2 regions of the Fictibacillus sp. 7GRE50 genome follow, and region 2 is predicted to be linked to the other one. Evidence: riboswitches for the same ligand, from Rfam matches in the RefSeq annotation. Region 2 holds a riboswitch; the other holds the start of a gene.
What was found. Region 2 has a riboswitch for S-adenosylmethionine ahead of mtnK (S-methyl-5-thioribose kinase). Riboswitches for the same ligand answer to the same signal wherever they lie in the genome.

Region 1: it holds a riboswitch for S-adenosylmethionine, as region 2 does, so the genes downstream of both, IHV12_RS11255 (alpha/beta hydrolase) here and mtnK (S-methyl-5-thioribose kinase) in region 2, are expected to answer to the same signal.

What each region holds. Positions count from the first base shown of each region.
Region 1 covers NZ_JACZDW010000003.1:1,171-13,389, reverse strand. The annotation lists gene IHV12_RS11275 (DUF3626 domain-containing protein) at 1-1,032, opposite strand, end outside; gene IHV12_RS11270 (hypothetical protein) at 1,152-1,715, shown strand; gene modB (molybdate ABC transporter permease subunit) at 1,869-2,525, opposite strand; gene IHV12_RS11260 (MetQ/NlpA family ABC transporter substrate-binding protein) at 2,840-3,661, opposite strand; SAM riboswitch class I at 3,791-3,910, opposite strand; gene IHV12_RS11255 (alpha/beta hydrolase) at 3,958-4,758, opposite strand; SAM riboswitch class I at 4,873-4,990, opposite strand; gene IHV12_RS11250 (spore germination protein) at 5,149-6,660, shown strand; gene IHV12_RS11245 (GerAB/ArcD/ProY family transporter) at 6,677-7,771, shown strand; gene IHV12_RS11240 (Ger(x)C family spore germination protein) at 7,764-8,843, shown strand; gene IHV12_RS11235 (hypothetical protein) at 9,134-9,643, opposite strand; gene IHV12_RS11230 (bifunctional metallophosphatase/5'-nucleotidase) at 9,793-11,181, opposite strand; gene IHV12_RS11225 (GNAT family N-acetyltransferase) at 11,270-11,818, shown strand; gene IHV12_RS11220 (NUDIX hydrolase) at 11,901-12,219, shown strand, end outside.
Region 2 covers NZ_JACZDW010000003.1:682,763-701,996, forward strand. The annotation lists gene IHV12_RS14705 (pyridoxal phosphate-dependent aminotransferase) at 1-164, opposite strand, end outside; gene IHV12_RS14710 (carbon-nitrogen family hydrolase) at 186-1,055, shown strand; SAM riboswitch class I at 1,162-1,327, shown strand; gene mtnK (S-methyl-5-thioribose kinase) at 1,415-2,632, shown strand; gene mtnA (S-methyl-5-thioribose-1-phosphate isomerase) at 2,636-3,694, shown strand; gene IHV12_RS14725 (sugar ABC transporter substrate-binding protein) at 3,691-4,827, shown strand; gene IHV12_RS14730 (sugar ABC transporter ATP-binding protein) at 4,824-6,329, shown strand; gene IHV12_RS14735 (ABC transporter permease) at 6,310-7,347, shown strand; gene IHV12_RS14740 (sensor domain-containing protein) at 7,371-9,149, opposite strand; gene IHV12_RS14745 (DUF1516 family protein) at 9,297-9,653, opposite strand; gene IHV12_RS14750 (ornithine--oxo-acid transaminase) at 9,801-11,009, shown strand; gene IHV12_RS14755 (SDR family oxidoreductase) at 11,295-12,083, opposite strand; gene IHV12_RS14760 (NAD-dependent succinate-semialdehyde dehydrogenase) at 12,114-13,538, opposite strand; gene IHV12_RS14765 (fumarylacetoacetate hydrolase family protein) at 13,575-14,459, opposite strand; gene IHV12_RS14770 (B12-binding domain-containing radical SAM protein) at 14,655-16,412, shown strand; gene IHV12_RS14775 (efflux RND transporter periplasmic adaptor subunit) at 16,721-17,794, opposite strand; gene IHV12_RS14780 (hypothetical protein) at 17,810-18,481, opposite strand; gene IHV12_RS14785 (spore germination protein) at 18,644-19,234, shown strand, end outside.

The DNA of each region.
Region 1 (12,219 bases), 690 kb from region 2:
CTCTTGTACTATTTCTTTCTGCGTTCCTCTGTCGCTCCATGTCACTGGATTTCTCGTTAAATCCATTACAGCTTCACCTATAAGATATGCATCAATCACCTGATTTTTAGCGATTCTTTTTGCTAAGGACGGCATTTCAGAACCTCTAAAATCTGAAGGAACATGATCTACAGACAATTGAAATCCAGAATGAAAATAAAGCTTAATATCATATTTTGCACAAAGACTTGTAAGCGTAACTCCGACCTTCGTTCCAATAAATGAAGGGTCTGCAACAAGAATTTCCACATCTTCTTTTAATACAAGATCACCGTGAACTTGTGCTTCGATATAATGATTTAGATTTCGATACACTTGTTTTTTAGCTGGGTCTTCAAACGGTAATTTTATTTTTTGAACAAGATGCTGGACCAATGAACCTATCATAAGATTTGATTCTCCGAGCGCATAATCTCTCGTGAAGATTTCCTCAAATAATGCTGCAAGTATCATATCGAACTCTCTAAAAGTTCCTTTTTCTTTTGGATTTTGATGAGAATCAAGGTATGTAAATGTAGCTCGCTTTGAAACTTCAGGCTTGAGTAAGAAGTAGCACGAACCAAACCGTGGCGCTGGCCCATCGGCATGCATCATAATGTTTAACGCACCATATTTTGCTCGCTCATTAAGGGTCGTTCCTTTTATCTGGTAAGCTCCTCCAAATAATTGTTCTTCCCACCGATCACGTAAACCTCCGGGATAGGCAGATACACTTCCGTTTGAAAGCAACGTTTCAAACTGACTCTTGTATATTCCTTCTTGATGTAACGCTTCGGCAATACAATTCATTGAAGAGTTTGGCCGATCCGGATGAAAGTGAAGAGCAATTCGGGCATGCTCTTTAACATTATGGACTGCCTTATGAAATACTTCAGTGGTTATATTAGACATTCTTAATAAATGTTGAATCGTCGTTTGAGCATCGTCCTTATGTCTTGCAGCATAACGCTCAACATAATCTATTGCAGATTGTTGGGCTCCAGTTAATTTCATATAATAATCTCCGTTTCCGTCGGTAAATGATGTTATTCAAGAACCAATGAAGTGACTCTTCACGCTCATGAATAGTGGTTTAGCTTTAAGGAATATATTTTATAAAGGAGAGGATCATTATGGGTTATCGAAAAAAGAAAAGAATTACAGGATCTCGAAGCTTTAGGACTCCGAGTACATTTCCTCTCATCTTACTTTTGGTGATTCTGCTATTCTCTGCTATAAGTTTATTTTTATCTTCGACAGTATTTCAAGATCACCTTGTTTTGACGGAGCTTTTCCTTTTTTTAGCCATGTCTCTACTATCATTATTTATTGGCTTTGTTGCCAGTTATTCAAGAATACACAACTGGGTAGAACGCCTACTTATTCCGGTTGTAGTCATTGGATCCATTGCAGCTGCGATTACTTTTTCACACACCGTATTTCAACTCTACGAAGATATTGGTGACTATGAAGCTAGAAAATTCAACGTGATAGAAGGAATTCCTTCAACCTTAACGTATGGCTCGAAAAATGGTCCTGACTATGTCTCTTCCATAATGATTGATAGTAAAAAAGTTAATGTTGCACATTTGAATATAACGGCTAAGTCTTACAAAGATCATTTCAAAGGCAAATCCATTCGATTAAAATACCTTTCTCATAGTAAGTTTGCGGTAAGTATAGAAAAAAACGAATAAGTATTTCACATGGGATTTTGAACTAAAAAAAACACAGCCCTCTTTAGAGAAGCTGTGTTTTCTTTATTCACTGGTTTTAATACTAATGCAGAACCGCCTACCATACCCATGTTTGTAGTTTCAAAATACAATCATTACAGATTCTTTTTTCTACTAAGCTCTTATGCGATTTACAGCAACAAGCATTAAGAATGATATACCAATAACACTTCCTACCCACATCCATGCAAGATCCATATTTCCTGATTCGATCGCGATATAGATTGCGGTGGATATCGTCTGTGTTTTTCCAGGTATGTTTCCGGCAAACATTAATGTTGCACCAAACTCACCTAATGCGCGAGCAAAACTTAAAATAGCACCTGATGTGATAGCTCTAACAGATAATGGAACAGAGATTTTTCGCAATACATCCCACTCGTTGGCTCCATCTACTCGCGCTGCATTTTCGATGTCTGCGTCAATAGATTCAAACCCCGCTTTTGCGGATTGATACATGAGTGGAAATGCCACAACTGCAGACGCAATAACGGCTGCCCACCATGTAAACATGATCGGCTGATTAAAGAGCCACTCTACGAGCTGTCCCCCGGGACCATTTCGACCGAACAAAACGATTAACAAGAAACCTACCACAGTTGGGGGTAGTACGAGTGGAAGTAGGAATATTGTTTCGATTAACGTTTTCCCTTTAAACTTCTGGTGAGCCATGATCCTTCCGAAAAACAAGCCGGCTAGGATTACAATCAGTGAAGCTGTCACCGCTATGCCAAGTGATAATTTGACAGGTGACCAAAAATCTATTGCCATTTCCTTTTCCACCCGCTTATTCCATTGATTTATATGCTGTATTCATCTGTCTTCATCATATCATATCGCCAATTGTTGGTGATGAAAGATGCGGATATTGTCGAAGGGCCTTTATTTTTGAGTTTAGACTTAATTCATGTCTAGTTTGACTTAATTGATGATCAGAACGACCTAATTTTTCTGAGTAAGACTTAATTTTTCTTATTTAGACTTAATTTTCAAAAAAGGTGTTAATCGGATGCCTTAAAAACATCTGTAAATGAAAAAAGCTGCTTAGATGAGTGGATATCACCATCTAGTCAGCTCATTCATCCTTATTCTTTAACAGCTAGCACTGAACCTTTATACTCTTTATCAATAAAATCGGTAATTTCTTTCGAATGAAGCACTTCTAACAAGGTTTTGATAGATTTCTTCTCTTTGTCGCCTTCACGAACTGTGATAATATTCGCAAATGGTGAATCTGAACCTTCAAGTGCGATGGAATCTTTCTTCGGGTTCAAATCCGCATCGATTGCATAATTTGTGTTGATCACAATCGCATCGCCTTCATCATTCTCGTATGCTTTAGTCAACAGCCCTGGATCAATGTCTGCCACAAACTCTAAGTTTTTCGGATTTTCTACAATATCGCTTATTTGAGCTTCGTAGCCCTTTCCTTCTTTTAGTTTGATCAGTCCCTCTGCTTCAAAGATTGACAAGATACGCCCGTGCTCAGCAATTGAATTACTTAAGATAACCTTCCCGCCTTCTGGTAGGTCCTTTAATGACTTATGTCTCTTCGAATAAACGCCCATCGGCTCTAAGTGAACAGCTCCTGCATTTTCAAACTTATACTTCGGGTTATCTTTCACTTGCTGTGTTAGATATGGAATGTGCTGAAAATAGTTCGCATCAATTTCTTTTTCATATAAAGACTTATTCGGTAAGATATAGTCTTGGAACTTAACGATTTCTAATTCAATGCCTTTATCCTCTAAAAGCGGCTTCGCTTCCTCTAAAATTTCTGCGTGTGGTACATTTGATGCTCCAACTACTAGCTTTTCTGTTTTCTCTCCATCACTTGTTGATGAGCCACAAGCCGCTAATAAAAATACTGCGAAACTTGCGAGTAATACTTCGATGATTCTTTTCATGATCTGATCCCCTATCCTTTAGTTTCTATAAGTTCTTTGATAATAGATGCTCTTTAAGAGGTGGTACAAAAAAACCTCCTGTTCTCATAACAGAGACAGAAGGCTTCTCGAAAAACGATTCCGATAATCCTCTCATCTCTCAGTGTGACCACTGTTAGATTTAGCACCGTTTTCATATTGATTATTATTCAACATGAATGGTTGCCGGGTTTCATAGGGCTAATTCCCTCCACCTGCTCTTAATAAGAGTATTCCTATCAAATTACTTTGTATTATCACAGGAATTTTGTAAAATGTCAAACACTTTTTTTCAAATTATTCTGAACAGAAACTTTAACATTCTTTACTAACCATTCAGAAGTGGAAGAAATTAATTTATCGAAATGGACAATTGAAGAATACGTATGATTGGCACCTTCTATTAGTACTATTGAGCTTCTACCATTTTTCCTCTTTCTTGATTCTTCAAAATAGTGAGAGCAATATCTTGAAGATATTACTGGATCGTCCGAGCCATGGATGAACAGTGCGTTACCACGAAACTGTTTGATGTCTTCTAACGGTGAATAAGCTTGAAGCGAAAGTAAAAATTCTTCGGTTATCGCATACCCTAGATGATCAATCACGGGGTGCTCTCCGTTATAACCAACTATTTCTTTAATATCTTCAAATGGATTCCCTACTGCAGACCAAGTGATCACATTCCCAATCCTATCATCATCAGCTACAGTGCAAATCGCTACCGCACCGCCTAAACTATGTCCGATTAACGTTATTGCATTTTGATCAATGTTAGGTAGTTTGCTACCAAAAGAAATAACTTCCTTCGTCTGATCGATAAAACAAGCAAACTCATTATCTCCATATTCCCCTTCACTTTCACCACAGCCAGCATAATCAAATCTCAATACAGCAAACCCAAGTTTAACGAGTTCTTGAGCCGTTTTAACAAACAGACGATCTACTCCAATTCGTGTACTCGTAAAACCGTGACAAATAATGATCAGCGGAAACTTCTTTTCACCTGCATCACTCCAATTAGGAAAATGAATGGTGTGAGCCAATTTTCTGTCTTTCCACCATATACAATCCGACATAACCATATCACCCACTCCTTTTCTCTCTATTGAAATTCACTTAACCAGTATGATAAACGCAAAAAAACCGTGTTCCCTTAGAGAACACGGTTCCATACATACAATCCGTTCGTTCTCTCATCTCTCAGCAATAACTGCTGTTAGATTTAGCACCGTTTCGGTCAAAACATAGTTCATCCGATGGTTGCCGGGCTTCATTGGGCTAATTCCCTCCGCCTGCTCTTAATAAGAGTTTCATTATTAATTTAAGGATAATCATAGGCTACTTGCTAATTGTTGTCAATAAAAAAACAAACCATGATCAAGTTTGCCAACAGAATATTATTAAATGACGAGGAGATGATAAAGAAATGTAGTAGTTCATGACGTAACAACGAACGGGTGATTTCAATGATATTTTTTAAGAAGAAAAAGAAAAAACAACAAGAATCAAATACAGATCCTACAAAAGGTACATTGACATTCCCAGAGCTCATGAAAAAGCTAAGAGCTTCAGCAGACTTTTCTACCGTTAAGCAATCATCACTCAGCACATTTTATATCTCTTATTATAAAACACTTGTAAATCCCGAATTTGTTCATCGGGATTTATTACCCTATATAACAGACATTCAATTAAAGAACTTAGATGACATACAAAAGCATTTGCCGTTAGATGGGATGGTCAAAACGAATGATGTGCATGACATCGCTAACAAAGTAACAGAAGGGTTTATTCTTATTCAAATGAATAAAGAGGACCCAGAAGGATTGCTTGTTCCAAGTCTATCGACCGAAAACAGGCAGATTTCTATCCCTGAAACTGAGTTTAGTGTTGTAGGTCCAAAGGAAGCTTTTGTTGAATCACTAGACACAAATTTAAACCTTATTCGTAAAAGACTTCCTATTCCTGAATTCACAGTTAAGGAAGTACGGGTTGGGAAACTCTCAAAAACGAGAGTAGCCATCATTTATATCGACGGAATCGCGGATGAAGAAAATGTGAACACGGCGATTCAGCGAGTCAATGATATCGAGTACGATCATATTGTAGATAGTTCTTATATCAATCAAATGATCTCCGACAATGAGAACTCTCCTTTTCCACAGCTCATTGATACAGAACGGCCAGACCGGGTAGCGAGTGTTTTATCTGAAGGAAAAGTGGCGATTATGGCTGACGGATCTCCCCATGCGTTAACGGGTCCAACAACCATCGTGGAATTTTTCTCCGCTTTCGAAGACTATTTTCTAAATTGGACGCTCGCTTCTGCCTTTCGATTGATTCGACTCATGGCTGTCATGTTTTCCGTGTTATCAACGCCTCTGTATGTAGCAGTATTAACGTTTCATTATGAAATGATTCCGGAAAATCTATTAGCTACACTCGTTGCTTCACGTAATGATATTCCTTTCCCACCTATACTGGAAGCTATCGTACTAGAACTTTCCATCGAGTTGCTTCGAGAAGCTGGTGCCAGGCTGCCTTCTAAGGTCGGTCAAACAATCGGTATTGTAGGAGGTATCGTTATCGGAACGGCAGCGGTACAAGCAGGATTAACAAGTAACGTTTTGTTAATAATTGTTGCTTTAGCCGCTCTTGCTTCTTTTACAACACCTGTCTATCAGATGAGTAACACGATTCGTTTATTGCGTTTTCCCTTTTTATTGTTTGCCCAGTTTTTAGGGGTTCTAGGTGTTGGTATCTGTTTCGCTTTTATCGTTTCTCATCTGCTGAAACTAACATCTCTAGGAAGACCTTATATCGCACCATTATATCCGCTTCGTGCAAATGATCTAAAAGATGCTCTTGTACGACTGCCGTTCAGTATGCAAAATAGCCGACCATCTTTATTAAGACCACAGGATAAGGCAAGGATGAATAAAAAGCGGGCAACAGCAAAGCATGACATTGAGGACTAAAAAATGAGGGGTATTTATGTCTCAGATCAGTGAAAACAAGCAGATATCACCTTATATGGCTTTTTATATGGTTACAACCATGCAGATTGGAGTGGGAATTCTAGGATTTGAGCGTTATATCGCTAAATCAGCAGGACATGATGCATGGATTTCTGTAATCATCGGAGGTCTTTCATTTAATGTACTGATCTGGATGATCTATCGTGTTCTTTCAAAAGAGAACGGTGATATCATTGGCGTACATAAAAACTTGTTCGGCAGATGGATTGGCGGCTCATTAAGTTTTCTTCTCTTGATTTATTTTAGTTCTACGATTCTAACCGTACTTAGGACTTATATTGAAGTAATCCAAATCTGGGTGTTTCCCGAGCTGAATACGGCTGTTATAGCCATCATCCTCTTAGGATTAGCTTATTCGTATGTTATTGGAGGAATCCGCGTTGTCGCAGGATTATCCGTACTAGGCTTTTTTATCACCCTCCCTCTATTTTTATTAAAATATTACGCACTTAAAAATGCACACTATACAAATCTTTTTCCTATTTTAGATCATTCATTTAGCGACCTCATGGCTGCTACTAAAGGAGTTACTCTTGATTATTTAGGATTCGAGCTCATACTGTTGTATTTACCTTTTTTAAAACAACCTGAAAAATCACAAAAGTGGGCTCACTTAGGAAATCTATTTACCATGTTCACTTACCTCATTACTGTATTCGTATCTTTTGTCTATTTTAATCAAGAACAACTTCAACATACGATTTGGGCGACACTAACACTATGGAAAATTGTAGACCTCCCATTCGCACAGCGATTCGAATATGCCGGTATCGCTCTTTGGCTTTTCGTCGTTCTTCCTAACATCTGTATAGGTTTGTGGTCTGTGAGCCGCGGAATTCACCGTTTATATAAGATCAAACAAAAAAGTGCGCTGCGCACAATGCTTTTCGTTATTTTCATATGTTGCATCTTAGTCGTTGATCGCCAACAAGTAGACATACTAAATACGAAAGTTTCTCAAGTAGGTTTTTATATTCTCTATGCTTATATACCGTTTTTATTTGTGATCCAGCTGATTTCAGGAAAAGTGAGGAAAACAAAAAATGACTAAAAAGAAGCTTCTCATTATCTTCACATTAATGCTATTAACTGGCTGCTTTCCAAGCAAAAAAATCCTAGAAGATGTTCAACTCGTATCAGCAGTTGGATATGATTATAAATCGAATAACCAAGTAGAGTTGAACGGGATGGTAGCCATTCCACAGCGAGGAGAAGATGTTCCTCCAATTTCTCAAGTGTTTACAGCAACCACGAATACGAGCAAGATGGCAAGAGCTCTAGAACAAGCTGAATCTCCAAAACCATTTGAGATCGGTCGCTTAGAAATTGCTCTTTATAATGACCGATTAGCTGAAAAAGGCATATATGATCTAGTTGACACACTTCAGCGTGATCCTTCCTTAGGTCGAGACCTATATTTGGCAGTCGTTAAAGGAAGTACGAAAACATTGTTAAAAGAGCAGTATCCGCTTAGTGAAACGCCATCAAAGTATTTGCTCCAGCTTCTAAATCAAAATATGAACGCGAACATACCAAAGTCAAATCTACATGATTTTTTGTATACGTATTACGGAAAAGGCATGGATCCCAACTTGCCACTCTTGGAAATGCAGGGGGATCGAATACGAGTAAAAGGTACAGCCCTCTTAAAAGACGACAAAATGGTCGGGCAACTGAAGCTCGAAGATTCCTTTCTCTTAAAGCTACTGATGGAACCTTTTGAAAAAGGCATCTATGAAGTGAAATTTAAAAACGATCAATTCTTTACGATTCAAAATTTGTCATCTAAAGTAGAATATCGTTTTAAAGACGTGAAACGATCTCCATCCGTAGACATTTTCGTTAAAATAAAAGGACGCGTAAGTGAAGCGCCGAAGATTCCTGTAAGCGATCCGTCACTCATCGAACAACTAGAAAGAGCAACCGAGAAAGCAATGGATAGGCGAACGAACAAGATTGTAGAAAAACTTCAAAAATTGAATGTAGATACGATCGGGTTAGGCGATTTGGCGAGGAGCAGAACAAGAGGATTTGATTTTAAACGGTGGGATGAACAGTACCCTGACATGCCGATCAACGTTAATATGAAGGTGGAAATTACTCAGGCAGGGATTACAGAGTAACGTTGTTAATTTTATCGTTCATTTCTTGAGTGGGGAAATGGCTTTTTTGTCGAAAATCGTTTAAAAAATTTTATTCGTGAATATATAGCGTTTATCCGTGAATATATTGGCGTTTACCGTGAAATTTTTTCCAATTACCATGGATATATGATTGACAACTATCAAAGTGTTTTTATCGTGTGCACATTTCATGGTGATGTCTACTTCATATGGACATCACGATATAAAATAAAAAGCTTTTATTCAACATATTAGTTTAGTTGAATAAAAGCTATCTTAATTAATCGATATTAACTCCCAGCTCCTGCTCCTGCAGAAGATTGGTTGCGTTTCTCGATCGCGTTGACTCCCATTACAACAGCGATTAGCTCTTCTGTTAATAAAGCATCTGAGTTGTTTTTTAGCTCATAAGCAGGAGCTTGGAAAAATCCATTTACTTTATTAAACGTCGCAATTTCCGACTTACTTTCATCAAAGATGGTATATTCTTTTGAAAAAGCGGGAGCTTCAATTTCATATGTATGGCCATTCGTTATATACCGATAACGTTTGGAGAAGAAAGCAAATGCAGATTTTACCACGCCTAATTCCTTATCATCAGATTGCTTCACGATCCATTTTCCTGACATGAAAGGAAAACTACCTTCAACGAGGACCCTTCCAGATTCATTCTCGATACTCACGCCTGAAGAAAAGGCGCTTTTTAGATCGAGAACTCCTCGTTTCTGTTGCTCTGCATTGTAAATATCCGTTCTGCCTGACGAGAAAAAGGTATCTTTAAAATACACACATCTTTCCATAGCAGCCACCCCGCTTCAATATCGATCTTATTTTTGTTGTTCCTCCAACTGCTGAAGTCGTTTTTCAATTTTCTTTCGCTTTTCTATTTCTTGAAACACAAAAATGAAGGCTGTTGCAGCCATTAAAAAAGTTAACCATTCCATCTTGATTACCCCTTAATCTTAAGTAGTTCTTTAATCCTTTTATCATAAGCACGATTTACAAATTCGGGCTTGATGGCATACATTTTAATCACTTCTTTGATCTCTTCTGGTCGGTAGAACTCATTTCGGTTGTGGGCTAGTGAAGGATAGCCTGATCCACGTTGAAGATAATCTGAAGATGCAACGGAATACCATCTTTCTTTCTCTATTCGTTCACCGCCAATCCTCATTTCGACCACTTTCAATCCATCATATACCACTTGTGCACCTGAAATATGCAGTCTCCCTATATACTTCCCTCTGAAGCCAGGCCCTCTTCCATCTAATAAGCAGTGTTGAACATCAAGTGATTGTTGAATGGCTTCCAATATGTATTTACCTTGAATCTCGAAGGAAGTTGGATTTAAGGGAGATGGACAGATCTCAATCAATTTTTTATTAGAAACGTAAGAAAAGATTCCTGCGTTAACAATGCCACTGTTTATCATGCCTATGTCAGTATTCAGCATGTCTTTTAATCCATCTGCGATAAGGTTTGTGATCGGATTCTCACCGATCACATCGTGCCATACCGGTTCATTAATCGTATATAGTGGTTTTCCTAATATCTCGATCGCTGTTTCTTTACTTCTCTTAAGGATAGCTACAATTTCTTCGTCTGGCTTGGAATCTTTTGTGTTATAGACGGCAGATTGTAAAAGGGTTTTATATGATTTCTTCACTTCAATTTCTAATACACCAATATGTTCACCAAAGTTTCCAGCACTTACGATGAATGTATCATTAACAACCTTCGCTTCTTGATAGAGAACATGATCATGTGAGGACACGATTACATCAATGCCAGAAATCTCTTTTGCTAGATCCATATCCGCTACCGTTCCGACATGATTCAGAAGGATGCACAGATCGTACTTTCCTCGATTACGCTCCAACTCTTCTGCAATGGCGATGATATAGTTTTCACTATGAAACCCTAAGCCTTCATTAAAAGCACCTAAGTCAGGTGATGCGCCAGTTACGAAAATTCGTAGTCCATTTTTAGAAAGGATTACACTTGAACGAACACCAGGAATCGCAGTCTCGTCTTTTCTAAATAGGTTGTTGCTGATAAACGGAACGGAACTTTGAACAGCCATATGTTCTAACGTCTCTGCCCCATTAAACATTTCATTGTTGCCGATCGTTAAAGCATCATAGCCAACTGCATCTAGAAGCTCGACCGCGGCCATTCCTCTTGTTCCTTGTAGTTCAATACTTTTAAAATCTGCAAAATCACCTGCATCAACTAGTATAGTGTTTTCGTCTTTATGTTGATTAATTATCGTTGCTGCTTTCGCAAAGTTATCAAAATGACTGTGAAGATCGTTCGTATGTATGATTTTTAATTTCATAAATCCCCCAAAATTATATAAGATTACCTTTACAAATAATGGTATCATAAAATAAAAAGTAAATGTTCAAAAAATACGGAGGAATTGAATGTCATATCAAGATAACGATTTAAAGATTCGACCGATTACTAACGAAGACCTTCCAAGACTTTGGGAACTAATATATAGCGACAAAGCTCCTGAATGGAAAAAATGGGACGCTCCATATTTTGAGCACAAACAAATTCCTTTTGATGAATTTATGTGGAACAAAGATCACTATGTCAATCACGATCAGCGCTGGGCAATTGAAGTGGCTGGTGAGTTGATCGGAACAGTGAGTTACTATTGGGAACACGAGCCCTCCCACTGGTTAGAGATGGGCATCGGTATCTACAATCCTACCTATTGGAGCGGTGGATATGGAACAAGAGCTATTATTCTGTGGATCAATCATCTGTTTAACTCGCTACCACTCGTCCGTGTTGGTTACACAACATGGTCAGGAAATGAGCGAATGATTAAAGTTGGCGAAAAGCTTGGCATGAAAATGGAAGGCAGAATGAGAAAGTGCCGCTATTATAACGGAGAATATTATGACTCGATTCGTATGGGAATTCTGCGAGAAGAGTGGGAGTCAACCATATTAGGAGGATAAGACCAGGGAGATTCTAATAGACTATCCGGTTGTTTCATTTATTTTTTCGTAATTTATCTAACCATGAGGAGGGACAAAATTCTTGGCAACATGGAAAACCATAACTTCAGATTATATCTACAAAACGCCGTTTGGTCATTTAAGAAATGACAGTTGTGAACTGCCGAACGGGCAGAAAATCGATAACTATTATGTTCATGAGTATCCAAATTGGGTAAATGCATTTGTTCTAACGAAAAATAAACAAGTCGTACTTGTAGAACAATACCGTCATCCAGGTAAAGACTTCTTTTTAGAAGTTCCAGCTGGAAAAGTCGAACAAGGTGAATCCTTTGAGGAAGGCATTATCAGAGAGGTTCAAGAGGAAACAGGTTTTACTTCCCTTTACAAACCAATTGTAC
Region 2 (19,234 bases):
AATGCATCAACAATATGCTGTGGAGTTGGTTGATCAGGATTCCCTTGTCCTAGATTAATAACATCAAAGCCTTGCTCTACATAGTAAGATACTTTTTTTACAAGCTTGGCGAAAAATTGCTCTGGCAGTTTCCCCATCACTTCTGCCTGCTCAAAACGTTTCACGACGATCACTTCCAGTCTAATTTGAATGTTCTTGAAATTCTAATCAGTTATGTTATACGCTTAAGGAAATTCTGTAAAGACTTTTTTTACAACCTGGAGGGTACAATCATGAAAATTGCCTGCATACAAGTTGACATTCAATATGGGAAACCTGATGAAAATTATCAACACATCGAAAATAAAATTCGTAAAGCCGTTAAACATCATAATCCTGATACGATCGTACTACCAGAACTGTGGGATACTGGGTATGATCTTACCCGATTAGATGAGATTAGCGATCATGATGGTGAGAAAGCAAAGAAATGGTTAAGCGAGTTATCTAAAGAGCTTGATACTAATATTGTCGGAGGGTCTATCGCATATCGTGAGAGTAACTCAGTTTACAACACATCACTCACTTACAACCGAAACGGTGAACATGTCGGCACCTACTCAAAGGCTCACCTGATCACACTTATGGAAGAGGAAAAATATATCTCCCCCGGCAGTAATAGCAATCTGTTTACAATCGACGGTAATCTCTCGACCCTTGCTATCTGTTATGACATCCGTTTTCCTGAATGGATCCGAGCTCCTTTCATAAAAGGGGCAAAAATATTGTTCGTTCCTGCCGAATGGCCGATTCAAAGACAATCTCATTGGCGAGCATTGCTTATCGCACGTGCTATAGAGAATCAATGCTACGTTATTGCTTGTAACCGAGTTGGAAGCGACCCTAAAAACACCTTCGCTGGTCAATCACTAATTATTGACCCATGGGGAGATATCATTGCTGAAGGATCTGTGCACGAAGAGGAGATCCTTACAGCAGAGATCTCACCTGAATTAGTAGACGAAGTCCGTGTAAAGGTTCCTGTATTTAACGACCGTCGAACAGATCTGTATTAAATCCATTTAAGAATTTAGTGTTGACAGATCTCCATACAACGTTGTAGTATAACGATTATGAATTGCGTGAATATTGTTACGCATTAACAAAACGAATAATTTTGGTCTCTTATCAAGAGCAGGTGGAGGGATATGGCCCGATGAAACCCAGCAACCGACCGTAATACCATTGTAAGATGGGGCGCCCGCATTATACGGGGAGCCGCTGATTAATTCAGCGTATGGCACGGTGCTAATTCCGGCAAAACATTTTTGTTTTGCTAAGATAAGAGGCGCGGGAAATCATCATTCCGAGCCTCTTTTCTTATACGAAAAGAGGCTCTTTTTATTTGTAAAAAAACTTTCCGGGGGGAACAAAAATGAGCGTACAAGTAAGACCTACATATGAACCGTTAAACGAACTGACAGTGCTTGATGTGGTAAAACCTTTAGCATTTTTTGATGCATCCGAACAAGACCAACTGCATGTTAGAGAGATTGGAGATGGCAACTTAAACCTTGTCTTTCATATAGAAAGCGCACTATCCAAAAAAGCTGTAATCGTTAAACAAGCACTTCCTTATGCAAAAGTGGTTGGAGAAAGCTGGCCGCTCACACTAGATCGTGCACGAATCGAGAGCGATGCGTTATTAAAAGAAGCTGAATCCGTTCCTCACTTAGTTCCGAAGGTTTTATTTTCAGATTCAACACTTGCTGTCACAGTTATGGAAGATCTGTCTGACCATGTCATCCTTCGAAAAGGACTTATTGACGGTCAAATTTATCCCAAACTTGCTGATGACATTGGAACATTTGCTGCTAAAACAGCTTTTTATTCTAGTGATTTCTACCTGCATCCTTTTGAAAAAAAAGAACAAGTTAAACAATTTTCAAACCCTGAACTTTGCAAGATCACGGAAGACTTAGTGTTCACTGATCCATTCTTCAATCATGATACAAATGACTTCCCTGCTGAACTCCAAAGTGAAGTTGATGTAATTTGGAATGACAAAGAGCTTTTACAAGAGGTAGCTCAACTGCGACTCTCATTCTTAACTAAAGCAGAAGTTCTTCTTCATGGAGATCTACATTCTGGAAGTATTTTTGTAAAAAGCGATTCTACTAAAGTGATCGATCCTGAGTTTGCGTTCTATGGGCCAGCCGGATTCGATATCGCTCACTTCATAGCTAACCTTGCGCTTAATCATCTTTCTCAGAATGCACATGCAAAAGAGCCATTTCATCGCGAATCTTTACAAACCTACCTGTTACAAACGATCGAAAAGACTTGGGAAACATACAGAGAAACGTTCTCACAACTATGGAACGAGAAAGCAACAGACCCTTTTGCCAAGATTGACGGTGTACTTGATAATTTCTTGGAAAAGACTTTCAAAGAAGCTATCGGTTTTGCTGGTTGTGAGATTATTCGAAGAACGATTGGACTTGCACACGTTGCTGATCTAGACACTATCCCCCAAAAAGAGGTCGAGCTCTTTTATAAAAAAACAGCACTAGCGCTAGGGGCAAAACTTGTTAAAAATCAAAGGAAACTTACAAACATCACAGAACTTACTGACTGGATTAGAGGTGCTTAAATGATGACTGTAGCAGAAAAATGGGTTCCTTCAGTTCGATACAGAGGTGACCATCTTCTTATATTAGATCAACAACAACTTCCCCATCACACGGTTTACTTAAATGTAACCACGATTGAACACGTATGGGACGCAATTTCTAAGCTTAAAGTTCGAGGCGCGCCAGCTATTGGGATCGCTGCTGCATTCGGACTCGCACTATGGAGTAATTCTGAAAAAGAGGTGGATCATTCCTCGTTTTTAACTAAATTGCAAAGACAAAGAGATTACTTAGCGTCTTCCCGCCCTACCGCTGTTAATTTATTTTGGGCATTAGATCGTGTTGTTGCTTCTGCTCAACAATCAACTTCAGTAGAAGAGGCGAAAAGTAGAATTGAAGCTGAATCACTTTTAATTCAAGAAGAAGACGAGAATACATGCAGAAAGATCGGTGAGTACGCTTTGTCACTTCTCCAAGACGGAGACGCTGTCATGACGATCTGTAATGCAGGTGCCATCGCGACAAGCAAATATGGAACAGCATTAGCTCCTTTTCATCTTGCTAAAGAACAAGGCTGGAACCTTTCTGTTTACGCGAACGAAACTCGTCCTGTTTTACAAGGTTCTCGTTTAACAGCATGGGAGCTGCAAGCAAACGATATTGATGTGACCTTGATCACAGATAATATGGCAGCCCACACGCTAAAAACAAAGAACATTAAAGCGGTGATCGTTGGATGTGACCGAGTGGCAGCGAATGGCGATACAGCTAACAAAATCGGAACTTTTGGTCTTGCGCTACAAGCAAAAGCGCTTGGTATTCCCTTTTATGTCGCTTGTCCTCTTTCTACCTTAGATCTCAGTACAACAAGCGGTGATGATATTCCGATTGAAGAACGTCCGGAAGAAGAAGTCACGCATCTAAACGGTGTTCGCATTGCACCAGAAGGAATAAAAGTGTTCAATCCCGCTTTCGATGTAACTCCCGCTGAATACATCTCAGCGATCATAACTGAAAAAGGAATCGTCAATGGCAATTATAAAGAAGCACTATCCACACTTAAGGAGGAAGAAAAGCATTGAGACCTTTTAGAATCTTGGCAACCGCTTGCCTAACGTCAGCCTTGTTCTTAACAGGATGCACTAATGAGCAAGATGCTCTTTCCAATAAGACAGAAACAAAACCTGCTGCAGCAAATGAGTCACAATCAAATTCTACAGTAACTGCTTCTACGTCAAGCAAAGTTCCAAAACAGCTTCAGAAGCCTTTAAAGATCGCTTCAATTAATCAGTTCTCTATCGGTACTTTTTCTTCTCAATATATTAGTGGCGTAAAAAAGCAAGTGGAAGAGTTTGGCGGTGAGGTGCAAATCTATAACGCTGATAACGATCTTTCAAAAATGGCAGCATATGTTGAAACAGCTGTTAACCAACAAGTTGATGGAATCTTAATCGATCATGGTCGTGCAGATGCGATCGCTCCAAGTGTGAAAAAAGCAGTTGCAGCAGGAATACCAGTTGTCGCTTTTGATAGTGATATCAACATTCCAGGAGTAACAGTCATCGATCAGGATGACTATAGCCTTTCTTGGAATGCTTTACGAAGCATGGCGCAAGACTTAAATGGTAAAGGTGAGATCGTATACGTTTGGGTAGGTGGTTTTACACCGATGGAACGAAGAAACGTTATGTATGAAGCTTTTAAGAAACGTTATCCTTCGATTAAAGAAATCGCTCGATTCGGTACAGCGACACAAAATACTGCACTTGATACACAGTCACAAATGGAAGCTTTACTACAGAAATATCCGAAAAAAGGTGATATTGACGCTGTATTCGCTCCTTGGGACGAATTTGCTAAAGGCGTAACGCGTGCGATCCAACAAGCTGGACGTGACGAGATTAAAGTATATGGAATCGACTTAAGTGACGAAGATCTACAACTGATGCAAGAAGAAAACAGTCCTTGGGTTTCAACAGCAGCGACAGATCCTGCTGATGTTGGAAAGCTGCAGGTACGCTTTCTCTATCAAAAAGTAGCCGGTGAAGAAACACCTCAGATCTATAGTGTACAGCCTCACCTTGTTGAAAAAGAGGATCTGCCAAAATCTAAGGTATCCATGGATGAAATCGGTAAGTACGTGGAAGGATGGGGCAAATCTGACGCGGGAACATCTCCATGGATGGAAAACTTAAGTAAGGATACCAAACAATGACGATACTCTCCTTAACTTCTATACAAAAGTCATTTGGTGAACAGATTGTATTAAAAGGAGTGGACTTTACCGTAAAAAGCGGTGAGGTCCATGCTCTTTTAGGAGCAAATGGTGCTGGTAAAAGTACCCTTATGAAAATACTGTCTGGTGATTATGAACGTGATGGCGGTGTTATCACACTGGATGAGAAAGAGCTGATACTTAAAACACCAGCTCATGCAAAAGAGGCTGGCATTGAGATGGTCGTTCAAGAAGTAGATACCGCTCTCGTTTCCTCATTAAGTATCGCTGAGAACGTTACAATGAATACGTTTATCTCAGGACCTGCTTTTTTTTCTTGGAAAAAAAGATATAAAGTAGCCCAAGAGCTTTTGAACAGAGTTGGTCTACATCTTGACCCTGCCCTTCCTCTTTCTCATTGCTCTTTAGCTGAAAAACAGTTGGTTCTCATTGCAAAAGTCATTTCTCGGAATATATCTTTTATTATTCTTGATGAACCTACAGCCGCACTTAGTACGAAAGAAGCTCAGCATCTTTTCTCTGTACTTCGTGAACTTCAAAAGCAAGGTGTTGGCATTATCTATATTTCACACCGTTTACCTGAAGTCATGGAGTTGTCGACTAGAGTAACCGTCTTAAAAGATGGGTATGTGACGCTTCAAAAAGAAACGTCTGACTGCTCTTCTGAAGAAATAGTTCGCGCGATGCTAGGCAATGAATTGGTTGAACTCTTAAACGATGAAGAAGACAGAATACTGGGCGATACACTTTTAGAAGCCAAACATTTCAGTGTTCCTGCTACCAATGAGTCTGTATCTTTTTCCGTTCGAGAAGGTGAAATTGTAGGCGTTGCCGGATTAGTAGGTGCAGGAAAGACCGAAACGGCGAGAGCATTATTTGGTGCAGATCCCTCTAGAGACTCTATTTACATGAAAGGAAAAAAAGTTAGAATCTCTAACCCTCAAAAAGCCATTTCTGCTGGTATCGGTTTTGTTCCAGAAGAACGCCGTAAAGAAGGGATACTCGTGGATTACAATGTGATTGAGAACTTAACACTACCCGTCTTAAAACAGTTTACCAAGTTTGGGTTTATCCAAAGAAAACGCGAAAAAACAGAAGCTGAGAAATGGATCAAACAGCTCGGTATCAAGACACAAAAATCGTCTCTTCTTCTGAACCATTTAAGCGGAGGTAATCAGCAAAAAGCTTCGATCGGTAAATGGCTTCTTACGGACGGGGATGTATTTATTTTCGATGAGCCGACAAAAGGAATCGATGTTGGCGCTAAGCAAGATGTGTTTCAATGCATCAAAAACTTAGCTGCAAACAAAAAAGGAATTCTCTATTTCACGAGTGAGATACAAGAACTACTCGCTTTTTGTGACCGTATCATCATTATGTACGATGGTAAAATTGCTGGAGAATTAAACAAACACGAAGCTACCACTGAAAAAATTATGCACTATGCAACTGGAGGTCATTATGGCACAGTACGTTCATAAAGAACATGTTGAGAACGACATAAACACTACTAAACTCTCACTTCAAGAAAAGGTCTTTCCTTTTCTTTACCGATACGGCACGCTTCTTGTCATATTATTAACCGTAATCGGCTTTAGTCTAGCAAACGACAAGTTCTTAAGCTATCAAAACTTTACGGATATTTTACGCTCTGTTTCCATTATTACATTGCTTGCGATCGGTGTAACCATCTCTTTAATCGTTGGTGGCTTTGACCTTTCTGTCGGATCAACGGCAAGCCTTGCGACCGTTACGAGTGCTGCGGCTCTTGTTCTGTATCGCCAAGAAACGATTATCGCCATTCTCATTCCCATTGCTATTGGTTTATTAGTAGGACTATTAAACTCGTTCTTCGTTGTAAAAGTAAGACTTCCAGATCTGCTCGCAACTCTTGCAGTTATGTATATAATCAATGGATTGCACCTTACCTTCACAAAAGGATTTTCGATCTACAACAACATGCCTTTGTCAGAAGGTGGAACAGCTCCTGGGGTTTTCCTTCCTTCTTTCTTATTTATCGGTCAAGGTGAAATATGGTCGGTTCCAGTTCCCGTCATTATCATGCTGATCGCCGTTATTGTTGTTCATATCATTCTACAGCAGACTAGGTTTGGAAGATTATTGTATATTACAGGTGGAAATGAAGAAGCAGCTCGTCTATCTGGTGTCCCTGTTCAGCGTTACAAGATGTATGCTTATCTTTTATCTGCATTCTTTGCCACTCTTGCTGGTATTCTATTAGCGGCACGAATCGGAACTGGCCAAGTTTCTGCTGGTGCTCCTTTGTTAATGGATGGTGTTGCAGCTGCATTTATTGGTTTTTCCGTATTTGGTGCAGGGAAACCGAATGTGATCGGTACTTTTGTTGGTGCTGTTTTGATCGGTATACTTCTTAATGGTTTAACGATGTTAAACGTTCCGTACTACGCACAAGATATCGTAAAAGGTTCTATACTGATTGGTGCCCTAGCATTTATGTATTATGAAAAGAAAAAATAGCACGAACAAAAACAGCACTTCCTTTACGGAGTTGTGCTGTTTTTTTCTGCCCGAAACTTCTTTAAGAACTCACTCGCTTCATAAGCAGGCATAGGCTTACTGATTATATAGCCTTGTGCAGTATGACAGCCATATTCTTGAAGTAATTTCATCTGTTCATATGTTTCTACACCTTCTGCCACCGTAGAAAGAGAAAGACCTTCACACATCATGATGATCGCTTTTATGATTGCTGCATCACTCGTATTAAAAAAGTCATCACTAAGATGTCTGATAAAGCTTTGATCAATTTTTAAATAATCGACCGGAAAATCTTTTAAATAACTAAGAGAACTGTAACCTGTACCAAAGTCGTCGATCGATAAACGAACACCTAGCTCTCTTAATTCTTGCATGATGCTTATGCTGTATTGGACGTTTTGTATCATCGTACTCTCTGTTAATTCTAGGTGTAAATATTCAGCGGATATTCCTGCCGTTTCTATCGCTTCTTTTACTTCATATACAAATGACAACCTTTGAAACTGTCTGCCTGAAACATTTACAGAGATAGAAAGATGAGGCGCGCCATCATCATGCCATCTTTTTAGCTGCTTACAAGACTCGAATAGAACAAACCGACCGATCTCATCAATAAGTCCGATCTCTTCAGCTAAAGGTATGAACTGCATCGGAGATACCAAGCCCAAGTCAGGATGATTCCATCTTACAAGCGCCTCAAATCCGAGGACCATTTCCGTTTTCAAACAAAATTGAGGTTGAAAATAAGGTTCTAGCTCACCCTTTTGAACCGCCTTACGCAAAAAGCCTTCTAGCTTTAGCCTTTCAAGTGTGAATGCGTTCATATCACCGGTAAAGAATTCACGTTTCCCACGGCCCTTTTCTTTTGCTTTATGCAGAGCCGTGTCAGCATTCTTTATAAGAACATCAGCACTCGTACTGTCATTTGGATAGATACTGACACCGATTGACGTACTAACCGTATACTCTTGTCCATCAAGATAGATCGGTAATTGAAGTGCTTCTTCAATCCGATCTGCTGTATCGATCACGTCTGCTGGCTTTTCAATCGTCAAGATTAACGTAAATAAGTCCCCCGCGAACCGGCATAGCAAATCTTGACTATGGATTACTTGTCTAAGCTGATTGCTTACATGACGTAACACTACGTCTCCAATATGATGACCTAAACTTTCATTTATGATCTTAAAATGATCAATATCCACAAACATCACAGCTAATAAGTGGTTTGCAGGATCACTTTCAGAAACGAGTTCTCTCAGCCTTTTTTCAAATAAACTTCTGTTCGGTAAACCGGTTAACGAATCGTGGAACGCTAGCTGTTCGATCTCTTCTTCCGCTTTTTGCTGCCAGGTAATGTTCTTTCCGATCCCATATACACCAACTACTTGATCGTTTACGACGATTGGAATGTTTGTGATGCTGCTTAAAATGTGTCCGCCATCTTTTTTCTTGATACTCGCTATAAAATTTTGCGGTTTATCATGTACTGCGAGCCTGAAGTGTTCAACAACCCGTTTATGATCTTCATCGCACACAAATTGCAGAGCGTGGGTTGAGAGTAACTCTTCTTCTGAATATGCTAAAGACTGAACGAGCGCATGGTTCACACTCGTTATATAACCTTGTAGATCCATAGAATAGATCATATCAGGATTATGATCGAACAACGATTTATAACGTTGTTCAGATTCAATTAAATTATCATTAAGCTCTTCCATCTCTTTCGTATTCATCTTGATTAAATGAGATAGCGCTAAATATTCATCCATCTCTTTCATTCTTACACCTCATCTGTCCAATGAACCAATTTATAAAGTGATACGTGCTATCATTTATATCGGTGTACAGGAGGCATTGTTAACAAAACAAAGATTGGTTATTTTATCCAATAAAAAAGCCGTCCTGCAAGGGCGGCTTAAAACGCATTAACCAAGTACGGAATAACCGTAAAATAGTACTAACAATAAAGTAATCCAGAAAAACACCCAATTGAGCAGGCGGCTCTCACCACGTTTTCTTTGAACAAGGATGATTTCCATTAAACCAATGAGGACTACTCCTAAAGTTCCTTTAATAATTATCGGCCCTTGATTAACAATTCCTGGATCGGTTAAATAACCAGCCAGCATGTGACCACCTGTTGCCAGAATCGCTAAGTAAAGAACGCGCAGAATCATATGCAAAATTTTTGATTTTTTTCCTGCATTTTTTTTGTATAGCATATACGTTACAAAAAACAAAATTAATGCCAGAAACCACGATGTTACATGAGCATGAATCATAAATATATCCTCCTATGTATAATTCTCCATATTACTATACCATGAACTGCTATGAACTAGGCAATCAAAAGAGTTCCCTCTGTAAAGTAAGCACTTTCATTGCTATAATAGCAATGTGAGAAATCTTGCAGAATAGAGGTGTTTCCTTTGAAACAGACAGAAACGAGAAATACGGAAACTGTAATTTCTAAAACGGAACAATATGGTGCACAAAACTATCATCCGCTTCCTATCGTTATCTCGGTAGCTGAAGGTGTATGGGTAACAGATCCGGAAGGTAACCGCTACATGGACATGCTTAGTGCATATTCTGCGGTAAACCAAGGACACCGCCACCCTAAGATCATCCAAGCACTTAAAGACCAAGCAGACAAAGTTACATTAACATCACGCGCATTTCATAACGATCAGCTTGGTGACTTTTATGAAAAAGTATCAAGTCTAACAAAAAAAGATATGGTGTTACCGATGAACACCGGTGCAGAAGCTGTTGAAACAGCTATTAAGGCTGTACGCCGCTGGGCATATGATGTTAAAGGCGTTGCGGATAATCAAGCAGAGATCATCGTATGTGAAGGAAACTTCCATGGACGCACGATGACTGCCGTTTCGATGTCATCTGATCCTGATTACCAACGTGGGTTCGGTCCTATGCTACCAGGAATCAAAGTGATTCCTTACGGTGACTTAGACGCCCTGAAAGCAGCTATTACACCTAATACCGCTGCATTCATTCTAGAGCCAATCCAAGGTGAAGCAGGAATCGTTATTCCACGTGAAGGTTTCTTGAAAGAAGCGCTTGACGTTTGTAAGTCTGAAAATGTACTCTTTGTTGCAGATGAGATTCAATCTGGACTTGGCCGTTCTGGCAAAATGTTTGCTTGTGACTGGGAAGAGATCGAGCCAGACATGTACATCTTAGGAAAAGCACTTGGCGGCGGCGTAATGCCAATCTCTTGTGTAGCAGCAAACCGCGAAGTACTTGGCGTGTTCAATCCTGGATCACACGGATCAACTTTTGGAGGAAACCCGCTTTCTTGTGCGGTATCAGTCGCTTCTGTAGACGTGCTTGTAGAAGAAAACTTAGTTGAGCGTTCGCTTAAATTGGGTGAGTATTTCTTAGGCGAGTTAAAGAAGATTGATAATCCAGTGATCAAAGAAGTTCGCGGTAAAGGCCTGTTCATTGGTGTTGAACTGAACGAACCAGCTCGTCCATATTGTGAGCGCTTAAAAGAGCAAGGCTTGTTATGTAAAGAAACACACGAAAACGTTATTCGTTTCGCACCGCCATTAATCATTTCTGATGAAGATCTAAATTGGGCGATCGAACGCATTAAAAACGTACTTTCTGTTTAATTTGATTTATTGAGAGCTGACTCTTTTTGGAGTCAGCTTTTTTTAGGGCTACAATTGAGCTCAATTTCATATACGGACTAGGGTATTAATCAACTTTTTAATAGATGAATCCACAACTTTTATGGATCAATCCAAAAGTTTTAGCTCTCAATCCAGAAGTTTTAGCTCTCAATTCAAAAGTTTTCACTGTTTATCCACGAGTCTACAAATATCGACATTTGTACTGGAACTGATACCCCTCACTTAAATCAAAAAAAAGAAGCAGCCATGAGCTGCTGCTTCCCTTTATAGTGCTTTCACCATACCGCCATCGATCAGCAGTGACTGGCCAGTTATATAAGTGTTTGCGTCAGAGCACAGGAATACGACCATCTTAGCAAATTCCGCAGGTTTACCGTATCGTCCAAGTGGAATTCCGCTTTCCATGGAAGTTCTAACGTCTTCAGCAGAAATTCCTTTTTTCTCAGCCATCATCTGATCTAATTCACCTACTCGATCTGTTCCGATGCGTCCAGGTCCGATGGTATTAATCAGAATGCCATCTTTCCCTAGCTCTTGTGAAAGACTCTTTGATAATCCATTAATCGCTGTTCGAAAAGTATTTGATAAGATGAGTCCGTCGATTGGTTGTTTAAAAGACGAAGAAGCGATATTTACGATGCGTCCTCCTCCGTTTTTAATCATATTAGGCGTAACGGCTCGAACGGTACGTACAAGGCTCAGTAACGTTAACTCAAATGCTCCCTGCCAATGCTCATCCTCAAAATCATTAAAATTACCAGCCGGAGGACCACCTGCATTGTTCACAAGCACGTCCACACTGCCAAACTTCTCTACGGCAGCTGCAACGAGTTCATCGATCTCATTACGCTGTGTGATGTCACATTTTTTATAATGAACATCCGTACCTGTTTCACGCTTTATCTCTTCTGCAGTCAGAGAAAGCTGATCTTCATCTCGGCTTGTCAACATCACGTTCGCACCTTCACGGGCAAATTCCAATGCACAAGCTTTTCCGAGCCCCTTACTTGAAGCAAGGACGAGTACATTTTTTCCTTTTAATCCTAGATCCATATCACAATCACCTGGTTTCTTAGAGAGATTTTATAATACGAAACTTACGTACTTCGTTTCCAGATAAGCTTCCATACCTTCTACGCCACCTTCACGGCCAAGACCGCTCTCTTTCATACCTCCGAACGGTGCTTGTGCAGCAGAAGGAACACCATCGTTCCAGCCTATGATTCCGTAATCTAAACCTTCAACAACTTGAGTTCCTTTGGACATACTCTCTGTATAAACATATGCCGCTAAACCAAATGGACTCGTGTTTGCAAGGCGGATCCCTTCTTCAACACTGCTGATCTTGTGAATTGGAATGACTGGACCGAACGTTTCTTCGTTCATGATCAACATATCTTGTGAAACATTTTTCAGGACCGTCGGCTCGTAATAATACCCACCGTTATCTGCTCTTCCTTTTCCTCCTGTTACACACTCTGCACCGTTTGAAACAGCATTTTCCACGTGCTCTGAGATCTTTTCATACCCGTCTTTGTTAATGATTGGACCGATATCTGTACCTTCATCCAAACCGTTTCCTACTTTTAATTTCTTAGCTTCAACAGCCACTCGTTCTACAAACTCTTCATAAACACTTTCTTGCACGTATACTCTGTTAATACAGATACACGTTTGACCTGCGTTACGAAACTTAGAAGCTACGATTCCAGCGACTGCTTTATTTAGGTCTGCATCCTCAAGAACAACTGCTGGAGCATGACCGCCTAGTTCCATAGATACGTTCTTTACAGTTGCGGCACCTTGCTCGATCAATTTCTTACCGATTTCTGTAGAGCCAGTAAAGGTAACTTTTCTAACTTTCTCAGAATCCATAATAGCTTTTCCAATAACAGAAGACGATCCTGTTACAAGATTGATAACGCCTTTTGGAAAGCCTGCTTGATCTGCTAATTCTACTAATTTAATTGCTGTAAGTGGTGTTTCCTTTGGTGGTTTTACAATAAACGTACAGCCTGCAGCGAGCGCTGGACCTAGCTTTCTTGTTATCATTGCAGCTGGGAAGTTCCATGGGGTAATGGCCGCCACTACCCCAACAGGCTGGCGTAAAACTTGCATTCTTTTATTTTCGGCACTTGAAGGAATCGTACGGCCGTAGATGCGCTTCCCTTCTTCTGCATACCACTTAATAAAGGAGGCAGCATACATCACTTCGCCTACAGATTCTTTTAACGGTTTTCCCATCTCAAGCGTCATTAGTTCTGCTAATTCTTCTTTTTGTTCGATCATTAAGTCATGCAGTTTCATAAGATAGTCAGCGCGTTCATAAGCTGTTAACTTAGACCAGCTCGGAAATGCTTTGTGTGCTGCATCAATTGCAGCATCCGTTTCTTCTTTTCCACAAGATGCTACAGTTCCTACCACTTCGCCGTTAGCTGGATTGAACACCTCTATTTTTTCGAGAGAATCTCCTGTCCATGAACCGTTAATATAAAGCAGCTTTTCCATGTGAATTCCTCCTCTATGTAACTAGTTAATTCGACTTCATTCTACTATTTCATTACGAAGCGTCCCGATTCCTTCAATTGTAATCTCAATAGAATCTCCGGGCTTTAAAAAAACAGGCGGCTTCATTCCTTTACCTACTCCAGCAGGTGTACCTGTTGCGATAATATCTCCCGCTTCAAGCGTCATGCCTTTTGAAAGCTCAGTGATCATCGTCGGTATATCAAAGATAAAATCAGATGTGTTTCCGTTCTGCCTTACTTCTCCGTTTACTTTTGTAACGATCGATAGGTTTTCCGGGTTTGGCACATCAGAATGATGAACGATCCATGGACCCATCGGGCAAGTTCCATTCAAACTTTTCCCGAGCAAAAATTGCTTATGCTTCTTCTGAAGATCACGTGCTGTAATATCGTTGATGATGGTATAGCCGAAAACGTGATCCATCGCGTTCTCTTTCTTTATACCTGTACCCGTTTTGCCGATAATTATGGCAAGTTCACCTTCATAATCAAGCTGATTGGTTATAGACGAGTGATTTGGAATACCATCTCCATGACCGATCACAGATGTGGGAGCTTTTGAAAATACCATGATATCCTCAGGAATGTCCGCTTCGCTTCCCATTTCTATCGCATGATCGCGATAATTTTTCCCGATACAGAATACATTTTTCCATGGACGCGGGATAGGTGATTTTAACTGGACTTCATTTAACTCATATGTATGGTTCTGTGCAGAATCAGAATGAATCAAAGTCTCGACTTGCCCAAAAACTGATTCTCCAAGTGAAATAGCTTCAATTAATGTTGATGGAAACTTCACATCACTGCTCTTAGCAAGTGCTGTTAAATTGAATACCTTTTCTTCTTTTACGATGCCTATAAACGTCTTTTCATTCCTAACAGCTGTAACCCATTTCACAATAACGAATTCCTCCTTTTTAACAAACGCTTACAAAGTAATTATTACTACTATATAGGTTCTGACTTTGTACCGTAAAGAAATTTGCTGTATGAAAACACAATACTCATTTTTGATTCTTTTTAAAATATGGTAAAATAGTTTGTCATCTAAAACGCCCAATTGAATGGGTAACAGTAATGAGGTTATCAAATTATGAAAACTGTACTAAGTACGTTAAATGCTAAATATATACACACGTGTCTTGCGCTGCGCTATTTAAAGGCCTATAGCGAGCCTGATTTCCCTGTGACGATTCGAGAGTTCACGATCAAGGATCCTTCTCTTAATATCGTGACTGATCTTTACAGCCAAGAGCCTGATGTTCTCGGATTCAGCTGCTATATTTGGAACATTGAAGAGACGATAAAAGTAATTCAGATGTTTAAAAAGATCAAGCCAGAAACGAAAATCGTTTTAGGTGGACCTGAAGTATCTTACGATGTGGCGCATTGGCTCGAGAGCATTCCAGAAGTGGATTTTATCGTTGTTAATGAAGGGGAGGAAACATTTAAGCATTTGTTGACTCAAATTCAGAACGATGCTGGATTTGATTCCGTAGCTGGCCTTGCTTATCGAAAAGACGGAAAGCCAAAAATTAATGGTCCGCGTGAAAAACTGGACTTAAAAGCCGTACCATCACCTTTCCGCTTCGAAGAAGATATCCAGTCACTATCAAAAAGGATCACTTATTTTGAAACAAGCCGCGGCTGTCCCTATTCATGTGCGTTTTGCTTGTCTTCGATTGAAGTTGGTGTTCGATATTTTGACCCTACACTCGTTAAAGATGATTTGATCTTTTTGATGGATAACGGAGCAAAGATCATTAAGTTTGTAGACAGAACATTTAACATTCGCAGAGATTATGCACTCGATATGTTTTCGTTCTTGATCGAAAACAGAAGACCAGGAGTTGTTTTTCAGTTTGAGATCACAGCTGATATCATGAGGCCAGAAGTCATCGATTACTTGAACGAACATGCACCAAAAGGGCTCTTCCGTTTTGAAATCGGTGTTCAATCTACAAATGACGCGGTTAACGAACTGGTACAACGCCGACAGAATTTCGAAAAGCTGACTCGTACGGTAACAACTGTGCGCGATGGCGGGAAGATCGTTCAGCATCTGGACTTAATCGCTGGATTGCCTGAGGAAGACTATAACTCGTTCAGAAAAACATTTAACGATGTATTCGCTTTTGGCATCGAAGAAGTTCAGTTAGGTTTCTTAAAGATGTTAAGAGGGACAGGTCTACGATTAACAGCTGAAAAACATGACTACGTGTATATGGATCACTCTCCATATGAGATCTTAGGAAACAATGTTCTTACTTTTGATGAGATTATTCGTATCAAACAAGTTGAAGACGTATTAGAAAAATATTGGAACGACCATCGAATGGATCATACCGTTAAATACCTGATACACCATGTATTCCAATCGCCTTTTGATTTCTTCCAAGAATTCGGGACTTATTGGGAAACGCGCGGTTGGTCAAGAATCGGCCATCAATTAGAAGACTTATACACGCGCTTGATCGCATTCTTAACGGAAGCTGCACCACATGCACTTCCTGTTGCTGAAAGCCTGATGAAGCTTGATTATTTAGAAAGACAACAGTTCAAACCTCGTAAACCATGGTGGGAGAACACACAGAACAAAGAAGAAACATCTAGAGTGCTTTCGCTGCTCGCTCAATACCCGGAAATGATCGATGGCTTTCCAGCTCTTTCTGAAAAAGATATGCATAAACACGCTTTTGTAACAGAAACAGCGATCGACCCACTATCAGATCAACTAGAGCCACAAGGAGAGAAGGATTTCTTACTCATCGCGTTGTTCGATCCTAAGCAACAATCAACAAAAGTTTTCACGGCAGCTAAAAAGTCATTGCTAACAAAAAAGGAAGCGTAAAATTGTGAAAGCGGGGATCTTCGCTCCAGGGTACATGCTTTCCGCGGGGCAGGCGGTGAGCCCCCTGCCGCTTCGCGCCTTTAGTGGTCTCACCTGTCCCACTTCTCCCGCAGGAGTCAGTACCCTTCCACTCCAATCCCTAAAAGTTAGCACGATAAAGATTAAAGACACTAACTAAAAAAAGCTAAGTAAAAAACAAGGGTTTCGCAAGTAATATACTTGCGAAACCCTTTTTCTTCTTATAAAACGTAACACTAGTGTAATCCCACTTGTTTTTTATTGGTAAAAATTTAAGATCTTAATAGCAATTACTTCTTTAAGACCGGCTGCCCTGAAACAAAAACAGGAGAAGGATTAAGTACGACAACCTGACCCTTTTTAAGTCCTTTGGTAATCTGAACATTACCCTTTTGCTCAAGACCCGCTGAAACCTTCAGCTTATACAATTTGTTTTTCACAATCGTTAACACATACGTTTTCCCATCATCTTTTAAGATTGCTTGTTTTGGCACAGTAATCGCTTTTTCTGCAAGTTTTTCTGTTACGATGATCTGAGCAGTTTGTCCTTCAACCCAAGCCGCTTCATCCTCTACGAGAACGGTTAACTTAAAATTATTCTGATCAGCTGGTAATACAGTTTGAACAGTACCCTTCATCATCTTTTCACCGTTGGACTTGATTAGAACTGAGTCTCCTGTCTTCACGAGAGAAGCCATTTTCTGATCGATGTCAGCAACAAGTTCAAAGTTTCCTTGCCCTACAATGGATAGAAGTGGTTCATCATCGCCTACACCATTTAATTCTGAAACTACACCATCAGCCGGACTTTTTACACTAAGATCATCAAGCTGTTTTTCTAGATCTGATATTTCATCTGATAAGACGGAACTTTCGTTTTCAGCTAACTCATTTTGTAACTCAGCTTCTGCTAATTTTTCTTGAAGAAGTACTTTAGAATCTTTGCTGTCTTTTTCTTCATCAAAATCCGAGAGTTCACTTTTCCATTCACTTATTTGTCCAGAATAATGGCTGCTTCGAACATCTGCTGCTTCTTGGTCTCGTTTCAAGTTGCGAAGTTCTTTTTCAATCTCTGCATTTTCATATGTAATTAAAGTTTGACCAGATGTAACGGTCTCCCCCTTTGATACCATTATTTCTTTAATCGAGCCTAGGGATGCATTTTCAAAAATCTCAAATGTGTTCTTTGACTGAGCAACACCTGTTGTTTCGTGTTTTTTTGTAAAATCTTTCTGTGTAGATAGACCCGTTTCAACTCTAGGTGCTTCAACTGCGGCTGATTCCTTTTTATCGAAAATCACGATGTTCATCACGACAAGGAGGATGACCATAATAGCTGCAGCAACCCATTTTAGTTTATTCATAAGCTTGTCTCCTCCTTAAACCAGCTGTCCACTAGTTAATGCAGCGTATAGTGAAGATAATAAAATGAAAACAACAAAAAATCCTATTGTAACAATCAGGCAGTAATTCTTTTCTATAAACGATAATTGTCGAAGTGCAAAATACAAAACAACAGAACCCCAGATTGTAAAGATATTGATGGCGTTTAAACATTCTTGCCAAAATCCATGCTTAAAGAATAGTACACCAGCAAAACCGAAACCTAAAGGCTGAACTACTTCTTCAGCACCTGTTACAAACTGGATCGGTAGTTCGAATAGCAGCCCGAGAATAAATAAAAGATATACCGCTGTCATTACATAAAAAAGTGCTTTATATCCGATGTCCCGAAAAAAAACATACAAAAATAATGCTCCTGAATTTATTACTATGAATGGTACGATCAATCCCCAAGCACCACCTACTAAAGCGATAAGGTATCGCAAGAGCTCAAGTTCCGCTCCACTTAGTTTAGCTGTTTCTACAAAAGAAATAGTTTTGAACGATGGAAACGCTGCAAAAAAAGAAAGTGCATGCAGCAACCCGCTAGCAACTAATATAGCAAAAAAACGGATCCAAAAACCCTCTTTATCTTTCCATTCATTATAAAACGCAAAATATGTATTCGGCTTAGTTAAAGCAGGAATAAATTGTGCCCTTCCTGTCATGGTGCCGCCCCCTTCTCTCTTTATCTCTGTCTATGTTATCACAATTTTTTACTCATAATGACAATTTCTGACTCATTTTTGAAAAATAGTACCTTATCCGCATAAATAAATTAGGGTAGCAAAAACTAAAGCAAATTATTGCGAATCGGGATGATGTACATCATGACTTTCTTTAAAAAACCAAAAAAATTACTAGAACAAAAAAGTACAGAAAAACACCAAGAACCTAATCCATCCGCTAGAACAAATTCATCTCAAAATTCACAGTTTGAACAGGAGAAGAGCAACAATCAAAATAAGACAATAAATCAACTGTTAGCAGAAATTGAGGAGAGTTTTTCTTCATCACAAGATTTGCAGACGCATTGGATTGAAATGCCCTCTGATAAGAGTGACGTTGCTTTAATATTTTTAGATTCTATCATCGATAAACAAAAAATTCAGGATTTGATTCTTAATCCTTTGTTTGAATTGGACAAAGATATTGATCTTAGCACATTTGAAAAAGTAATAAATATTGATTTTAGGAAACAAACAGACTTTACAAATATAGAAGAGTTACTTTTACAATCTTATACGATTATATTTACAAAGGATACGACCTGTTATTATTCAGTATTCACACCGATTAAGACAGAACGAGACATTTCGGAACCAGATAACGAGGCTGTTATTCGCGGTTCTCACGAAGGTTTTATAGAGAGTATGTCTACGAACATCGCTCTTATTAGGAAACGGCTGAAGAGTCAAAAG